Regions from separate parts of the Arthrobacter sp. NPDC055585 genome, predicted to be linked through region 2. Evidence: predicted binding sites of a transcription regulator. Region 2 holds the regulator's gene; the other holds the start of a gene.
The links. Region 2 encodes HrcA, which represses chaperone genes, less so after heat shock. Its sites were predicted from a motif close to TTNGCACTCGNNNNNNNCGAGTGCNAA; they were not measured.
Positions count from the first base shown of each region.

Region 1: a site for HrcA is predicted at 1,164-1,190, ahead of ACWGQ2_RS10960 (Hsp20/alpha crystallin family protein). Genes of this name have one in related genera too.

Region 1 covers NZ_JBSHIT010000005.1:244,113-247,956, forward strand. Annotated here, with positions in the region: gene ACWGQ2_RS10950 (DUF2804 domain-containing protein) at 1-386, opposite strand, end outside; gene ACWGQ2_RS10955 (hypothetical protein) at 398-1,096, opposite strand; gene ACWGQ2_RS10960 (Hsp20/alpha crystallin family protein) at 1,283-1,732, shown strand; gene ACWGQ2_RS10965 (NAD(P)-dependent alcohol dehydrogenase) at 1,836-2,954, shown strand; gene ACWGQ2_RS10970 (carbon-nitrogen hydrolase family protein) at 2,996-3,802, shown strand; gene ACWGQ2_RS10975 (amino acid permease) at 3,799-3,844, opposite strand, start outside.
Region 2 covers NZ_JBSHIT010000007.1:210,936-214,779, forward strand. Annotated here, with positions in the region: gene ACWGQ2_RS13440 (DUF3097 domain-containing protein) at 95-940, opposite strand; gene hrcA (heat-inducible transcriptional repressor HrcA) at 1,128-2,141, shown strand; gene dnaJ (molecular chaperone DnaJ) at 2,233-3,372, shown strand; gene ACWGQ2_RS13455 (16S rRNA (uracil(1498)-N(3))-methyltransferase) at 3,388-3,844, shown strand, end outside.

The sequences.
Region 1 (3,844 bases), on a different contig from region 2:
TGCGTCCCGCCGTCGTCGTCATGGAAGCGCAGGTGCAGCCCGCCCATGGTGCCCACTGCGGTCATGGGCGGAAGAGTCCCCGGAAGGATGGCCGTGGATCCTGGCGGAAGGGTGAGCGGATCGCTGGTGATCTCCCTGCCGGTGGCACGCTCATACACGTACAGCTGGAGGGTGGCAGCGTAGTCGAGGTGCGCAATGGTCATGCCGAGCACCAGGTCCGGGGTCAGAACACCCCAGTACTCCCAGCGCTTAGTCCGCCAGCCGTGCCGCAGTCCCTGGGGGAGATCCGCGAAGGCGTGCAGCGGGGTGCGGGAGAAGCCCGCCGCAGCCGGGTTCAGCTTTCCGTTTCCCAGGGACAGCTGGACGGGTTCCTTGATTTCTTCCATGGCGCCACAGTCTAAGCGGTGCGGCTCAAAGATGCTGTCCAGCCGGCTCTGCCACGAACAGCGGGTCCCGGCTCGGCGGCCTGCTTGCCGGAACCGCTGGACACGTGGCAATCCCGGATGCGCGGTGCGCTCCGGCCGGCCGGGCGCATCGCGGACTTCCGGCGGACATTCTTCCGGATCGGCGAACGCGCCCGGACACTTCGGGGGACCGCGGGAGCAGCCGGGCCGGACGGCAGTTCCGTGCGGAGATCTGTCCGCGGGGCACCTGCGGCGGCTGCCCTTGCCGGAGCCGTGGCCTTCAGGACTTCAGGCGTACCGGTTGCCCCCGCCGGAAACAGTGCCTGAAGAAACTCTTCCCGGGCGAAGGCCGCTGCGGTGAGGAATTCTCTGGCTGCCGGTGCCGCCGGGTCTGTGGCCAGTCGGCGGGCGGCACGCATGCGCAGTGCCCGCCAGGCCAGCCAGCACAGTACGGCGAGGGAAGCGCCGGTGCCGTACAGCAGCACCACTGCCTGTACCAGTGACGTTGTGCCTCCGGAAAACACGCCGATCCCCAGCAGGGCAGCAGCCACCCATACGGCGCTGGCCCAGCCCGCTGTATCCAGTACTGGGGATGGTGTTGAACCGGCGAGCCGGCTGGGGAGTGCAAGGAGTTTTTCAATGCGGGCTGCATGGTGTCCTGTTCCGGTGCGGAACAGCGCAGGCTGGGTCACTGCTTCCTTTCCTTCCAGACATGGTTCGAATGAAAGAAAACGGATTTCTCCGCTGCAACATCTCGGGTTAGCACTCTCGTGTTGCAAGTGCTAATCTACTGCCGAAAGTTGAGTGAAGCCAACTCAACTTTGATGAAATGGCAGATCAGCCCGCTGTGTAAAGCGGAGTGAAGGAGTTGATTTGTGATGGCAACACGTTTTGATCCGTTCCGTGAACTCGACCGTTTTGCCCAGGCCGTGCGCAGCGAGTCACTGCGCCACATGCCGATGGACCTCTACCGGCAGGACGACCGCTACGTTCTGAGCCTTGACCTTCCCGGCGTCGATCCGGGTTCCGTTGACATTGACGTCGATGGCCAGCTGCTGACCATCCGCGCCGAGCGGACCCTCCGCGGTGAAGAAGGTGTGCAGTGGCTTTCCCGCGAACGTGAGGGCGGTTCGTTCCTGCGCCAGCTCAGCCTGGGCCAGGGCATCGATACCGAGGGCATCACCGCCCACTATGAAAACGGCGTGCTGAACGTGGTGATCCCGGTCAGCGAGAAGGCCCGCCCGCGCCGCATTGAGGTGCAGTCGGGGTCTTCAGCGTCTCTGGGCGCCAGCGAATCACACCGTGAACCCGAGGCGGTCAGCGCCTAACGGCACCAGTGCCGTTCAGGGCGGCGGGCGGAGTTTCCGCCTGCCGCCCTGATCCGTCTGCAGACCCCTGACGCTGCCGGGCCGGGCCGCGTAGCGTGGCCCTATGACTACCCAGGCGCGCGCCGCGATCCTGCGCGGCATCAATGAACCCTTTGAAATCACCGACGTCCTCCTGGACGACCCCCGCCCGGACGAGGTCCTGGTCCGGGTGCAGGCCGCCGGTGTGTGCGGAACGGACCTCGGGGTCCAGGCCGGGCACATTCCCTTTCCGCTTCCCGGAGTCCTGGGCCATGAGGGTGCCGGAATCGTGGAAGCCGTGGGCTCCGCCGTGACGTCCGTGGTGCCAGGGGACCATGTGCTGCTCAGCTTCACCAGCTGCGGGGAATGCCGGAACTGCCGCAGCGGCCACCCTGCCTACTGCACGTACTTCCTGGAGCTCAACCTGGTGGGCGGGCAGCGCCTTGACGGCAGTGCCACCATCAGCAAAGACGGAAAGGGAGTGCACGGACACTTCTTCGCACAGTCCTCCTTCTCCGACCTGGTCCTCGCTGATGAGCGCGGGGTCACCAAGGTGGATCCCGCTGCTGACTTGTCCCTCCTGGCGCCGCTGGGCTGCGGCGTCCAGACCGGTGCCGGGGCCGTTATGAACGTGCTGCGGCCCGAACCAGGTTCCACGCTCGCTGTTTTCGGTGCAGGCCCGGTGGGCCTTTCCGCAGTCATGGCCGCTGCCCTCGGCGGGTCCACCCGCATCGTGGTGATGGACCTGGTGGACTCCCGGCTGGAGCTTGCCCGCGAACTCGGGGCCACCGACGTCGTCAATTCCGGCAGCAGCGACGCTCTGCAGGCACTGTTCGAACTGACCGACGGCGCCGGGGTAACCCACGCGCTGGAGACCACCGGCAGTACCCGGGTAGCGGCGACTGCCGCAGACGCGCTGGCGCCGCTGGGCAAGCTGGGCCTGATCGGTGCCCCGGCTCCCGGGTCCACGGTGGAACTGGATGTGAACTTTATGCTCAACGGCCGGCAGGTTATTGGCATTACCGAGGGTGACTCAACACCGCAGCTGTTTCTGCCGGCACTGGTGCAACTGATTCAGCAGGGCAGGTTCCCGCTGGAGAAAATGATCACCCGCTACGCGTTCAATGACATCAACACCGCCGCCGCGGATGCGAAGTCCGGCCAGGTGCTGAAACCTGTGCTCCACTTCGAGGACCTGCACTAGGCTGGGATCACACCCGGTCCCGAAGGCAAGGCGGTTCCTCAATGTTGGTTAGCGTAGGTCAGTTCAAACCCAGTGGCGACGTCGAGGCGAACCTTGCGGTGATGCGCTCGCTGGCGGAGAAGGCAAAGGCCGAAGGATCGGAACTGATTGTGTTCCCCGAAGAGTCGATGTTCAGCATCGGCAAGGTCGAGGGTCCGCTGGCCGCGGCCGTCGACGCCGGGTGGACCTCCTTTGTGCAGCAGCTGTCCCTGGCCGCCGCTGAACTGGGCATCGCCGTCGTCGCCGGCGGGTACGAATCCTCGGGTGAGGACCGGCCCTACAACACGCTTGTGGCAATCGAAGCCGACGGCCGGATCGCGGCAACATACCGCAAGCTGCACCTCTACGATGCGTTCAGCTACTCCGAATCCACCCGGATCAAGGCGGGCGACCGAGGCATCCAGGTGGTGGAACTCGGCGGACTGCGGGTGGGCCTGATGACCTGCTACGACCTGCGCTTCCCTGAACTGGCCCGGGCACTGGCCGTGCAGGGAGCGGACCTGATTGCCGTGCCCGCAGCGTGGTTCAAGGGTGAGCACAAAATTGACCACTGGGAAACGCTGCTGAAGGCGCGGGCCATTGAAAACACTGTCTGGGTGGCAGCTGCCGGAACATCCAGCGGCCACACGATCGGGCACTCCGTCATCCTGGACCCCATGGGTGTGCCGCAGGTCTTCCTCGGTGAGGAGACCGAGGCTGTGGCCACAGCAGACGTGGCCCGCAGCCGCATTGAGGAAGTCCGTGAGTATCTTCCGGTGCTCGCCAACCGGCGCTTTGCCCCTGCCGAAGAGATTCTCGAAGGCCCCTAGTTCCCGCGGACGGCGTCCGGTTCCGGCAGCTCGATCGGTTTC
Region 2 (3,844 bases):
GGGCTGCCCCCGCGGGTACCTGTTGTTAGACAAGGGTACTGGGTTCCGCCGCCGGAGCAGGCAAAGGCCGGTTCAGCGCGGCGCGGCGGGACGGCTACGGAACGGTGAGGAAATCAATGACTTCTTCCACCCGGCCCAGCAGCGCCGGTTCAAGATCGGCGTAGGTCCGGACTGAGCCCAGCAGCTTTTTCCAGCCCAGCGCGACGTCGGTGTGGCTGCGGTGCGGCCAGCCGAGTCCCTTCAGGATTCCGGTCTTCCAGTCCTCGTTCCGCGGCACCACGGGCCAGGCCTGCAGGCCGATGACATGGGGCTTGATGGCCTGCCAGACGTCCACATAGGGGTGGCCCACAATAAGCACGTTGCCTGCCGCGCCGGGAACCCGCATGGCCTCGGCAGCTATGCGCGACTCCTTGGAACCGGACACCAGATGGTCAACCAGGATGCCCAGGCGCCGGCCGGGGCCGGGGGAGAAGTCACGCACCGCACCGGCCAGGTCATCCACTCCGTGCAGAGGCTCGACGACGATGCCCTCGATCCGCAGGTCGTCTCCCCACACCTTTTCCACGAGTTCGGCGTCGTGCTTGCCTTCCACCCAGATCCGGCTTGCGCGGGCGGTGCGGGCCCGGACGTTCTCCACTGCGACCGAACCGGAAGCCGTCCGCCGGGCGGCCGGCGGCGCTGCCGCTTTAACGGCAGGAATCACTTCAACCGGTTCGCCCTCAAGGAGGAACCCGAAGCCGAGTTCAAAGGAACGGGTCCTGCCGCGCGCATCCTCGAGCACTACCAGGTGCATGCCGCCGGACTTTTCGGTGCGCAGCACCGCACCAACCCACCCGGTCTGGACTTCTTCCAGGACCAGGCCCTTCTCTGCGCCGACCCGGCGCAGGGCCTTACGGGCCGGGGCGGTGATGTCCTGCGGCCCCCACTCGTAGCTGGGCATAAAACCTCGTTCCTGGAGAAGACGCTGCGCAGCACCTGCGTGAGCCGCAGGCACGGAAGATTCAATGCTAGCAACGGCGGTGGATGGTATTAGACTTAGCACTTAGGGACACCGAGTGCTAACAGCGGCCGGCACGGCCGTGCAGCGCCCGGGTGCGAATGACAGTCCGTCAGCGAAGGAGGAAACCATGAGCGAACCACGCCGGCTCGAGGTGCTCCGGGCCATTGTCGAAGACTACGTCCACTCCCGCGAACCCGTAGGATCCAAGGCCCTGGTCGAGCGGCACCACCTTGGCGTTTCCTCCGCCACCATCCGCAATGACATGGCAGTCCTCGAAGAAGAGGGCCTGATCGTTGCGCCGCACACCTCCGCCGGACGCATCCCCACGGACAAGGGCTACCGGCTTTTCGTAGACCAGCTCTCGGATCTGAAGCCGCTTTCCGCCGCTGAACGGCGTGCCATCCAGACCCTTCTTGAAGGCGCCGAGGACATCGATGACATCCTGGACCGCACCGTCCGGCTCCTGTCCCAGCTGACCAACCAGGTCGCCGTCGTGCAGTACCCGCACCTCGGCAACGCGAAGGTGCGCCACATCGAGTTCGTCCTGCTGGCCCCGGCTCAGGTCCTCGTGGTGCTGATCTCCACTACCGGGCGCGTTGAGCAGCGTGTCATCACCGTGCCGGCCCCCGTGACGGAGCAGGACCTGCATGAACTGCGCCAGCACTTCCTGCAGGCACTTGCCGGAACCACGCTCACGCGGATCACTTCCCACCTGGCAGACACCCTGGCTACCGTTCCGGCCCACCTGCGGGGAACGGCCGGCGCCCTGGTGCGGGCCCTGGAACAGCTGGCAGGAATTAACCGCGAAGACCGCATGGTGATGGCCGGAACAGCCAACCTGGCCCGCGCAACGGGAGACTTCCCGCTGACCATCGGGCCCATCCTTGAAGCCCTGGAAGAACAGGTCGTTATGCTTCGGCTGCTCTCGGAAATGGAGCAGGACGCCAGGGGAGTCTCGGTCCGCATCGGATCGGAAAACCCATACGGTTCGCTCTCGGAGGCATCCGTCGTCGCCACTGGGTATGGGCCGGATGCTTCGGCTATGGTAGGAATCCTTGGTCCCACGCGGATGGACTATCCCAACACCATGGCAGCGGTTCGAGCCGTTGCCCGCTACCTTTCCCGGGTCCTGAACACCTGACCCCAAAGACTGGCAGCCGCCTCACCAGCGGTGTCCGGAAGACTAATCATCCCCGAGGCGGGGGACGCAACACAGGAAGCGATGTGCACGAGTGAGTGATCACTACCAGGTACTCGGCGTAAGCCGGGATGCCACCGGCGAGGAAATCAAGAAGGCTTACCGCAAGCTTGCCCGCAAGCTCCATCCGGACGTGAACACCGCCCCCGGAGCGGCAGACGAGTTCAAGGCCGTGACCCATGCCTACGAAGTACTGTCCGACCCGCAGAAGCGGCGCGTCTACGACACCACCGGCCAGGAGAACGGCACGGACAACGGGTTCGGCGGCGGCTTCAGCGGCCAGGGCTTCGGCTTCCAGGACATCTTCGACACCTTCTTCGGCGGCGGAGCACCCGGCGGCGGCCGCGGACCGGCGTCGCGCACCCGGCGGGGACAGGACGCGCTCATCAACGTCCGGATCGACCTGAAGGATGCCGTCTTCGGCACCAACAAGAAGATCGACGTGGAGACCGCCGTTGTCTGCCCCACGTGCGACGGCTCCTGCTGCCAGCCCGGAACCTCCCCGCGGACCTGCGACATCTGCCACGGCAGCGGCCAGGTCCAGCGCGCGGTGCGTTCCATCCTTGGCCAGGTCATGACGACGGCGCCCTGCGGGTCCTGCCAGGGCTTCGGCACCGTCATCCCGGACCCGTGCCACGAATGCGCCGGCGAAGGCCGCGTACGCAGCCGCCGCACCCTGACCATCAAGGTTCCCGCCGGCGTCGGAACCGGAACGCGGATCCAGCTCAGCGGACAGGGTGAAGCCGGCACCGCCGGCGGCCCGCAGGGAGACCTGTACGTTGAGATCCGGGTCAACGCCGATCCCGTGTTTATGCGCGACGGCGATGACCTCCACGCCACCCTTACGGTGCCCATGACGGCGGCAGCCCTGGGCACGGTCATCAACATGGAGACCTTCGACGGGGAACGCGAAATCCACATTAAGGCCGGCACCCAGTCCGGTGAAGTTACCACCCTCAAGGGCCTGGGCGTCACGCACCTGCGCGGCTACGGCCGCGGTGACCTGATGGTTCACGTCCAGGTGGAGACACCGCAGAAGCTGGATCAGGCGCAGGAAGAACTGCTCCGCCGGCTCGCTGAACTCCGCGGCGAAGAGTTCGCCGAAGGCAGGGTCAGCGGCAACAGCAACAGCGGCGTCTTCGCGAAACTGCGCGACCGCCTCGGCAACCACTAGAGGCCGGCGCTCACCGTGACCAACCCGATCTTCTTCGGTGACCCGGAACTGGTAGCGGCAGCGGCACCGGGAAGCGTGTTCGCGCTGACCGGTCCCGAAGCCCGTCATGCCGTAGCGGTCAAGCGGCTGGCGCCGGGAGAGGACGTGGACATCGTCGACGGCGCCGGAACGCGCCTGCGCGGAACTGTCCGGTCCGCGGATCCCGCGCTGCTGGAAGTCGATGTGCGCGAGGTCGAGGCGGAGCCTGCTGTGGGCTGTGAGCTGACACTGGTGCAGGCACTGGCCAAGGGCGACCGCGATGAGCAGGCCATTGAGGCCGCTACCGAACTTGGAGTGGACGCCGTTCTGCCCTGGCAGTCCGAACGAAGCATCGTGCGCTGGAAGGCTGACAAGGCGGTAAAGGGCCAGGCGAAATGGCGGGCCGTAGTCACTTCCGCGGCAAAACAGTCGCGCCGGTCGCGGATTCCGCAGG